Regions from separate parts of the Bradyrhizobium sp. CB3481 genome, predicted to be linked through region 2. Evidence: predicted binding sites of a transcription regulator. Region 2 holds the regulator's gene; each other region holds the start of a gene.
The links. Region 2 encodes LexA, which represses DNA repair genes until DNA is damaged. Its sites were predicted from a motif close to TGTTCNNNNTGTGTTCNG; they were not measured.
Positions count from the first base shown of each region.

Region 1: a site for LexA is predicted at 1,842-1,859, ahead of QA643_RS19685 (single-stranded DNA-binding protein). Genes of this name have one in related genera too.
Region 3: a site for LexA is predicted at 1,752-1,769, ahead of QA643_RS36605 (ATP-dependent Clp protease adaptor ClpS). Genes of this name have one in related genera too.

Region 1 covers NZ_CP121647.1:4,055,103-4,058,376, reverse strand. Annotated here, with positions in the region: gene gyrA (DNA gyrase subunit A) at 1-395, opposite strand, end outside; gene QA643_RS19690 (DUF2306 domain-containing protein) at 600-998, opposite strand; gene QA643_RS19685 (single-stranded DNA-binding protein) at 1,147-1,635, opposite strand; gene QA643_RS19680 (outer membrane beta-barrel protein) at 2,142-2,903, shown strand; gene QA643_RS19675 (outer membrane protein) at 3,128-3,274, shown strand, end outside.
Region 2 covers NZ_CP121647.1:3,952,825-3,956,098, forward strand. Annotated here, with positions in the region: gene QA643_RS19175 (ComEC/Rec2 family competence protein) at 1-265, shown strand, start outside; gene QA643_RS19180 (hypothetical protein) at 273-500, opposite strand; gene QA643_RS19185 (hypothetical protein) at 587-1,009, opposite strand; gene lexA (transcriptional repressor LexA) at 1,268-1,969, opposite strand; gene glp (gephyrin-like molybdotransferase Glp) at 2,171-3,274, opposite strand, start outside.
Region 3 covers NZ_CP121647.1:7,582,283-7,585,556, reverse strand. Annotated here, with positions in the region: gene QA643_RS36605 (ATP-dependent Clp protease adaptor ClpS) at 1-1,708, opposite strand, end outside; gene QA643_RS36600 (thiamine pyrophosphate-binding protein) at 2,199-2,765, shown strand; gene QA643_RS36595 (thiamine pyrophosphate-dependent enzyme) at 2,762-3,274, shown strand, end outside.

The DNA.
Region 1 (3,274 bases), 100 kb from region 2:
TAGCGCATGGCCGCCGCCGTATCGCCGTCGACCGAGCCGAAATTGCCCTGTCCGTCGATCAGGGGCTCGCGCATGGAGAAATCCTGCGCGAGCCGCACCAGCGCGTCATAGACCGACTGATCGCCGTGGGGATGGTATTTACCGATGACGTCGCCGACCGTGCGCGCCGACTTGTTGTACGACTTGTTGTACTCGAAGCCGTTCTCGTGCATCGCGTAAAGAATGCGGCGATGCACGGGCTTGAGGCCGTCGCGCGCATCCGGCAGCGCGCGTGCCACGATCACGCTCATGGCGTAATCGAGGTAGGAGCGCTTCATCTCGTCGAGGATGGAAACGGGACGGATGTCGGAGGACTCCGGCGGCTCGCCGGGCTTGTCGTCTTCGTTGTCGGACAAAGGGGGATCCAGGTCAGTTCTGAGTGGAGAATCATATAGCGCATCAGGGGGCCGATCACCACCCCGAAGCCGTCGGGCAGAGCTGTTTTTCCGCTCGTTTTTTCATGGACTTAACGCGTCGCAAGGCGGTTTTCCGGGGGCTGCCGGGACGGCTATTTCCGGGCCGAAAACACACCGCCAAAACGGTGCTTCCTTACCACCGCCTCAGGGGCCGAAAACCACCGCATGCATGATCCGTCCGGGCAGGAAGGTGAACACGCCGGCGATAATCAGCGCGCCAAAGAAGATCGACGTCATCGCCTTCTTGTGGCCGCGGACATTGTGCCGGCGCGCATGCAGCACCGCGAGCACCAGCATGACCGGCACGAAGACCGACAGGATATGGATCGGGCTGAACGGCCCGACCAGGCGGATCTCGTGGATCCAGAGCGAACTGATCGCAACTGCCGCCATCAGCACCACCCAGATCCAGCCGAGGGTCCGGTGCGGCAGCGTTCCCTTTGGCGCGGCGAACTGCACGAGGCCGAGGGCAAACGCTGCGATGGCAGCAAACGCGTGCAGCGGGATCGTTTCCGGGGCCTCCAACAGCGGTGCGAGGCTCATGCTCGGCGCTCCATCTCAAGTTGACATTCGAGACGGCGCGCAGCTTAGGGGAAAGACCTCATGTAAATATTAATCGACGACGGGCCGCACGGACCCGCCCGCCTTCGCGAGCGAAATCGTTGCGACGCGCATGGCGGATAGTTTTGCCTCAGAACGGGATGTCGTCGTCCATGTCGCTGTTGCGGCTGCCCGCCGCCACCGCGCGCCGCGGCGCGGAGCTAGCCGGGCCGCTGGAGCCGAAATCGCCGGCATCGTCGGAGCCGAAGCCGCCGCCACCACCGCCACCGCGACCGTCGAGCATGGTCAGCGTCGAGTTAAAACCCTGCAGCACGACCTCGGTCGAGTACTTCTCGACGCCGCTCTGGTCGGTCCATTTGCGCGTCTGCAGCGCGCCCTCGAGGTAAACCTTGGCGCCCTTCTTCAGATACTGCTCGGCGACCTTGCAGAGACCCTCGTTGAAGATCACGACGCGGTGCCACTCGGTCTTTTCCTTACGCTCGCCGGTCGCCTTGTCGCGCCAGGTCTCCGACGTCGCAACGCTCAGATTGGCGATCGGCCGCCCGTCCTGGGTCCGCCGGATTTCAGGATCCTTGCCGAGGTTGCCGATCAGAATCACTTTGTTCACGCTTCCCGCCATCACAGCTCTCCACTCGATATCGCCGGCAAAAATCCCTGCTCCGGCCGCGTTCCTGCAGCCGTTTCAATTCTTGACCTGTCGCTTGTCTAATTTTCGTGTCCGCTCTTCGGACCTTCCGGACCGACCCTATACGCTCGCAGGCCCCGCTGATCCCGCGATCCCTTCGCGAGCCAGCGGTTATCCACATATAGCATCGCGGCGCCCAATGTTCCAGCTTTGTTCTATCTACTCGCTCAGATCATAACGACGCAACCTCCGAGCGAACCACGGGAACTCACGGGAAACCACAATGAACTCGGAATGGAACCCGAAGGTTCCCGCCAAAGTTCCACTTTCCCCTAACAAATCATTAGCTTGGTTCCACACACTTGGTTTTTCGGTGTGGCTTTTTGGAGACGCCATTTCTGGGCGAGTCGCGATATCAAATACATCCAGCGGCGCGGCGCTCGCGTCACCACGGACGCTTCGGGGACCACAGAAGCGGACAATATCTGGAGATAGACACCATGAAGAAGGTTCTATTGGGTACAGTTGCTTTCATCGCGTTCGCCGCGCCTGCAGCGGCCGCCGACCTTGCGGCGCGCCCCTACACCAAGGCGCCGCCTGCTCCGATCGCTGCTGTGTATGACTGGAGCGGCTTCTACATCGGCGCCAACGGCGGTTGGGGTTCGAGCCACAAGTGTTGGGATCTCACCAATGACGGCGTGGCTCCTGTCGTTCCGGCCTTTCCCGAAGGCTGCCACGACGCAACCGGCGGCACCGCCGGCGGTCAGCTCGGTTATCGCTGGCAGACCGGCACCTGGGTGTTCGGCCTTGAAGGCCAGGGCAACTGGGCCGACTTCAGGGGCAGCAATGTGAGCCTGTTCGATGCGACGCTCCGCAACGAATCGCGCATCGATGCGTTCGGCCTGATCACGGGCCAGGTCGGCTGGGCCGCCAATAACGTTCTGTTCTATGTCAAGGGCGGTGCGGCCGTTACGGCGGATCGCTTCCGCATCCGTGATGCTGCGACGAACGCCGTGGTTGCTACCACCGGTGACGACACCCGCTGGGGTGGCGTGGTCGGTGCGGGCCTTGAATTCGGCTTTGCTCCCAACTGGTCGGCCGGTGTCGAATACAACCATCTGTTCATGCAGGACCGCACCCACAACTTTGTCACCACCGTGGGGGCCCTCCCCTTCGGCAGCGATCGGATCCGCCAGGACGTCGATCTCGTCACCGTTCGCGTCAACTATCGCTGGGGCGGCCCGGTCATCGCAAAGTACTGATCACTGCTGCAACACGGGAATACGGAAAGGCCGGCGTTACGCCGGCCTTTTTGTTTGGTTGTATTTTGGAACCGTGCCACTCGCGACGGTTGCATATTACCTACATTTGCCGCGGATGTGGTTTTCGGGAGACAGGAATCCGGCGGCACCTCGGCTATACGCAGGAGCAACCTCAAATTGACGGCTGAGGGAGTTGCGTTCGAGAGCCGCGAAAGGAAAGAAAAGTGAAAAAGATTCTGCTGACGACCACTGGCTTGATCGCGCTTGGGATGGCGCCCGCGATCGCCGCCGATCTTGGTGCAAGACCCTATACCAAGGCGCCCGCCGCAGCGATTGCGATCAACAACTGGACCGGCTTCTACCTCGGCGCG
Region 2 (3,274 bases):
GATCGTGACGCTGCGGCAGGCGCCAGCCGCCTGCGAGGCTTCCGTCATCGACGGCGGGCGATTGCGGCGCCAGGGCGCGATGGCGCTCCGGCGAAGCCGGGAGGGGCTTGCTGTCGAGGCGGTCAAGCCGCGCGGCATCGATCGGCCCTGGTCGCCAGCCGCAGCCGAGGACGGCGAGGCGGGCGCCGCGGTGCTGGCGCCACGCGTGCCGGCGCGTGCCGTCGATGCGACGCCGGCGGAGGCAGACCTTCAGGCGGAGGAATAGACGACGTTCAGTGCCCGTCGTGCGGAGGGCTTACCGGTATCTCGAACGCGCCGAGGTGAAATTCCTCCGGTGCGTCGGGGTCCGACGGCAGGTTGACCAGTGTGAACGAGGCGTCAGGGAATTGCTGCCAGATCGCGAGATCGTCGGCCGTGACCGTGAGCCAGCCATAGCGGAACATGTAGCGTCCCGGCTCGGTGACGCGTCCGGCTCTTTGCCATGTAACCTTGTTGACCACCGACTGCCCCTCGGCGCCGATTTTCCAGGCAATATAATATCACGTGATCCGCCGATTTGAACCGGCGGATCACGTGCGCGCGGCGTTTAGCCGGTCACGATGGAAGCGGCCGGAGGCGCTTCGACGGCCTTCGGGGCACGCTCGCCGCCGGTCTGGACCACCGGCAATTGCAGCACGGTCGCCCGCTGGCCTTCGCAAAGCTGCGTCACCAGCACGTGACTGCCATCGGGAAATTCGATCGCGTCATGGTGACGGTCGGCCACTTCGGGCTCGATCTGATTGAACTTGCCGACCCGCCACTCGGTGGTTCGCGTCCAGATCCAGCGGTTATCGTATCTGACGTCCTCGGCGAACGCCAGTTCGGTGCCGGGAAGCATGCAGACCGCCACTGCAGGCTCACGCTCTGACGCAAAGCCGCGGGTCGATGTACCGCGGAAGGTCGTGGTAACGAGCGTCTCGCCGACCCGGGCAGGGCGCGTCGCCACGGCGTGCAGGCTATAGTCACACATCGGATGGCTCCCTCGTTAGAGATAGCTGACCCGTGTCTGGAAGGAGGCACAGGCCTCTATCACAGTGGACTTTATCGTAGTGAAATTGGCAGAAGCATTTTCTTGGTTCTGGGCAATTCTGCGACGGGCCTACTGCGACCAAATCACAAGCGCGCTAGCGCGGCTTTTGTTCCTTCACGCAGCAAAAAACCCCGGCCGAAGGCCGGGGCTGGTATTGTCGCCGCGATGTACGCAAACCGACAGATCAATATTGAAAGATCAGTATTTGCGGTACAGCCCGATCAGCTTGCCCTGAATGCGGACCCGGTTGGGCGGCAGGATGCGGACTTCATAGGCGGCGTTGGCCGGCTCGAGCGCTATCGAGGCGCCGCGGCGGCGGAAGCGTTTTAGCGTCGCTTCCTCCTCGTCGATCAGCGCCACCACGATGTCGCCGGTGTCGGCGGTCTCATTGCGCTGGATCAGCGCCATGTCGCCATCGAGAATGCCGGCATCCACCATGGAATCGCCGCGCACTTCGAGCGCGTAATGTTCGCCGGAGCCGAGCATGTCAGGCGGCACGCTGATGGTGTGGCTGCGGGTCTGCAGCGCCTCGATCGGCGTACCGGCGGCGATCCGGCCCATGACGGGTACGGCGACCGGGCGATTGCCGTCGTCCTCGGCGACAGGCGGGGTCGAGGCGCGCTTGCCGAGCGTGCCTTCGATAACGCTCGGCGTGAAGCCACGGCGTCCGTTGCCGGCGGCGGCGAGCTCGGGCAGCTTGATGACTTCGATGGCGCGGGCGCGGTTGGGCAGGCGGCGGATGAAGCCACGCTCCTCCAGCGCCGTAATCAGCCGGTGGATTCCGGATTTCGAGCGTAGGTCGAGCGCATCCTTCATCTCGTCGAAGGAGGGCGGCACGCCGGCCTCTTTCAGCCGTTCATTGATGAAACGCAGAAGTTCGTACTGTTTGCGCGTAAGCATCGCGAGCAATCCCCCGGTTTGGCATCGTCCTTCGGTCTCGAATTTCAGGGCCCAGATCGCGGGAGTCCCCAAACTCCCAACCATAGACACTAGCACTCGAAACAAATCATGAACGGACACTATATGTTCGATATGTGTTCCGCAACCACTTAATTTCAGGTGAACGCATTGCGACAGCGGCCCGAAGCGCCATCTAGGGCGTCACTCCGGCAGGCGTAAGAGCTCGCAACGCGACCCCTTCACGGCAGCCGGCGCGAATGGCGGACGTATCACAAGTGCCCGTGCCGCAGCGAGATTCCCGAGCAGCGAGGAGTCCTGGTGGGTGACCGGCACGGCGGTCAGCGTGCCATCCTCGCGCTCTTCGAGACGGGCGCGGAGATAATCTTCGCGCTGGTCGTTGGCGGCAAGGTCGCGGCCCAAAACGGCGCTTTCCCTGACGTGATGGACGTGGTCGCGGCCCGATAATGCGCGAATCAGCGGCACCAGGAACAGGAAGCCGCAGACATAGGAGGAGACGGGATTGCCGGGCAGGCCGATCACCCGCATTGCGCCGAGCCTGCCATGCATCATCGGCTTGCCCGGCCGCATCGCGATCCGCCAAAAAGCCATCGTCGTCCCTTCGGCCTCGAGCGATCGCTTGACGAGGTCGTGGTCGCCGACCGAGGCGCCGCCCATGGTGATCAGGACGTCCGCTCCTGCCTCGCTAGCGCGGCGGATGCCTGCCGTGGTGGCCTCGACGGTGTCGGCGGCGACCCCGAGATCGATGACCTCGGCGCCCTCGTCCTCGGCCAGCGCCCGCAACGCATAACCGTTGGAATAGACGATCTGGCCGGGTCCGGGCGTCGTACCCGGCATCACCAGTTCGTCGCCGGTGGCGAGCATCGCGATTTTCGGTCGGCGGTGCACGGCGACTTGCGGATAGTTCATGCCGGCGGCGAGCGACAGGTCGCGGTCGGTGAGGCGGCGCCCACGCTTCAGCAGCACGTCACCCTCGCGGAAATCGACGCCGGCAGCGCGGATATGCCGCCCCGGGGCGGCGGCTTCGGTGATGGTGATATGATCGCCGTCGACCGCCGTGTCTTCCTGGATGATGACGGCGTCGGCCCCGTCAGGGATCACGCCGCCGGTGAATATCCGCACCGCTTCGCCTTGGCCGACCTTCCGTTCGAACGGGCGGCCGGCAGCGACCTCGCCGATCACTTTCAGCCGGGCGGAGAGATCGGCGGCGTCAGCGGCGCGCACCGCATAGCCGTCCATCGCCGACATCGCCTCAGGCGGCTGGGTCCGCCGTGCCGCGACGTCGCG
Region 3 (3,274 bases), 3.6 Mb from region 2:
CGAGCAGCTTGACGTTCAGCTTGCCGCTCGCGAAGAGCATGTCATCGAGTGCTTCGCCGAGATCGGGGGACTGTATCGTTGTGCCGCCGTCCCGACCGATGCTGGCTTGTGCTGTACGTCGCATCAATTCCTTGATAAAGGCAGCGCTGACGCCCTTGGTGCGACGTGTGGCCTCGCTGACGAGAGATTCATCGAGCGCCAACCCCTGGCCGTAGAGCTGGATCAGCTTCCTGCGACTGACGTCGTCGGGCAGCGGGATCTCGATCGCTTGGTCGATCCGGCCCGGCCGATCGGCCAGCGCGCCTTCGAGTTGCTCGGGTCGATTGGTGGTGAGGACAAAAAGGATGTCGGCATCCTCTTTCAAACCGTCCATTTCGTTGAGAAGCCTGTTCAGCAGGCTCTCCTCGCAAGGTCCTCCCATCATCTCGCGATCGCGCGCGATGAGATCGACGTCCTCGATCACCACCATGCTCGGCTGTAGGAGGCGGGCAAGGTTCATATAGGTGCCGAGCAGCGCGACCTGACCAGCCGTGATGATCAATGTCGTATGGCCGGCCAGGTTGCTGGCGAGGTACCGAATGGTATGCGTCTTGCCGGTGCCGGGCGGCCCATACAGCAGGATTCCCTTGCGGGTGGACTGTCCGAGCCGGCGCAGCTGCGTGCGGCCTTCCACAAAATGGAGGACGTTGCGGTCGAGCAGTTTCAACGTCGCCTCGGGCAGGATCACGTTGGCGCGTTCGATGCGCGGCAGCTTGTGAACCATGAGGCCCCGCGAGCTTCCGCGATAGCTCGCGTCGGCATCAAATGAAAGAACCTTGCCCCGATAGCAGCGCGCGGCGTCGACCGCTTTCTCGATGTCGGAAAATGAGCGCTTCACAAGCTCGGCACTTGCCGGCCCGGCAGGAGCCAGGATTTCGATGCGAACGCCGGTTTCTTCGCCGTGCTCGCGATGAGCCGACAGCAGCACCGCATAGTGCAGATCGTTATCGGTGGCACACAGCCATAATCCATTGTCGAGGCATTTCACCGGCTCGGCCTCGCCGATCTCCACATCCTGGTACTGCACTGGCGCGATGGCATGCGTAGTCTCGCCAAACCGGCTCAGCGAGGCGAATGTGAGTGTCTCGTAGCGGTGGCGCTCGTGAATGCCAAAGAAGCGAATTGGCGAGGCCGAAAACAACTTGTCCACCGCCGCTTGAACTTCCGGGCGCATATGTCCGGGAAATTGTCGCGATGTTGCGATCAGCTGGTCCCGAGGAACTTCGGCGAAGTGCCATTCAAGGGCTGCACTTGCAAAATTGAACTGCTTTGTTTGCGTGAGATCACGCAAATTGGCCGCAACGGCCAGGGTGCAGTCGTCGCAAATCAGCGCCGCGTTGCTCACCAGGCAGATCTGCTCACCGGCAAAATTCCCGCACAGTTTGCACCGGTCTCCTTGTAAGTCGCCACTGGCCTCGGCCTTGATCATCAACCGATGACCCGATGCCTCGATGCGCTCCTCGGAAACCTTCAGGAGGGCTTCAGCAACGGCGTGCGGATATGTTCCACAGACCGCTTTGCCCTTCATCTCGATTGCCGCCATCAATTCGATCGCGTCACCCAGCGACTGACTGAAGACAGAGCGGAGAAGGCCTATGACAAAATCCTGAGGAGTATCTTTGTCGTTATGGATGACGAGCCTGGTGTGACCAGTCTGGATGCGGTTCATCGAAAGCCCCCGAAATTGAATGGAAGCAGCGTGCCGAAATGCTTAGAACAAATCAAGAACATTTTTCGACTTGAACGCTGAAGTTGTATCGGCTGGTGCGGCGTTTTGGGCGCCAGGGCGCAGCGCCCGACGTACTTCTACAAGTTCTTGCGCTTACCGTCTCAAATCATCGGCACATTGACGATGTCGTGCGGAGGGCGCGCTTCGCGACCGCCGCAGCGATCGCGCTACGGCAATGCGAAATTGTATCCAACTGTCATGCCGAGGAATCCATGTCGACCGCTCGGCGCGATGGATTGCTTTGCGGGCCTGTCATCGGGGGCGCCTGCGCGCGACCCGGTGGCTCGTAACGTCTGAAGAGAGCGTCACCCCACTCCAGCCTTTCAATTTTGCGATAGAAGCCATGTCCACATTCAAATTCCTTGACTTCCGGCCGCGCTCTATTGTCCGCGCAACTCAACTGTAGGAATCGCAGAGGAAACCGGGCCCGATGGCGGAAGCAGCAAAATCACGGGGCGAGGCGACGCCGGCACTGCCGACGTGGCCGGATGAGATCTATCGCGTGCTGAAGGACGCCGGCATTCGCCAGGTCGCGATGGTGCCGGATGCGGGCCATAGCCGCCTGATCCGCGCCTTCGAGGCCGATCCCGAGACCCGTGTCGTCACGTTGACAACGGAGGAAGAGGGCGTGGCGATGCTCGCCGGCGCGTGGCTCGGCGGCGAGCGCGGCGTGCTGCTGCTGCAGTCGAGCGGCGTCGGCAATTGCATCAACATGCTGTCGCTGCCGGTGATCTGTCACATGCCGCTATTGATGATCGTCACCATGCGCGGCGACTGGGGCGAGTTCAACCCATGGCAGATCCCGATGGGGCAGGGCACGCGCCCTTCGCTCGAGGCCATGGGCGTGATCGTCAACAAGGTCGACGAACCTGACCTCGTCGCCTCCACCGTGCAGGGCGCGGCGAACCTTGCCTTCAACACCTGGAAGCCGGTGGCGGTGCTGATCGGCCAGCGCGTGCTCGGCGCCAAGAACTTCAAGGAGCTTGCCCGCAAATGACCAGCAATCCGAACGCGCTCCTGCACCGCCGCGACGTCGTCAACGAATTGTTGCGTGACCGCGCCGATCTGCTCGTCATCGCCGGCCTCGGCGCGCCGAATTGGGACGTCTCGGCCGCCGGCGATCATCCGAACAATTTTCCGCTGTGGGGGGCGATGGGCGGCGCCTCGATGATCGGGCTTGGCCTCGCGCTGGCGCAGCCCAAACGGAAGGTGCTGGTCATCACCGGCGACGGCGAGATGCTGATGAATGTCGGCTCGCTCGCCACGATTGCGGTCGAGGCGCCGAAGAACCTCACCATCGCCGTGCTCGACAATGAGCGGTTCGGCGAGACCGGCATGCAGAAAACGCCGACCGCTTCCGGCGTCGATCTGTCCGCCATCGCGAGCGCTTGCGGCATCCGCACCTCGCGCATCGTCCGCACGATGGCCGAGGTGACCGAGCTGCGCGAGCTCGCCCATGCCGGGCGAGGGACGGCATTTGCGCAGATCAAGATCAATCCGGAGGCG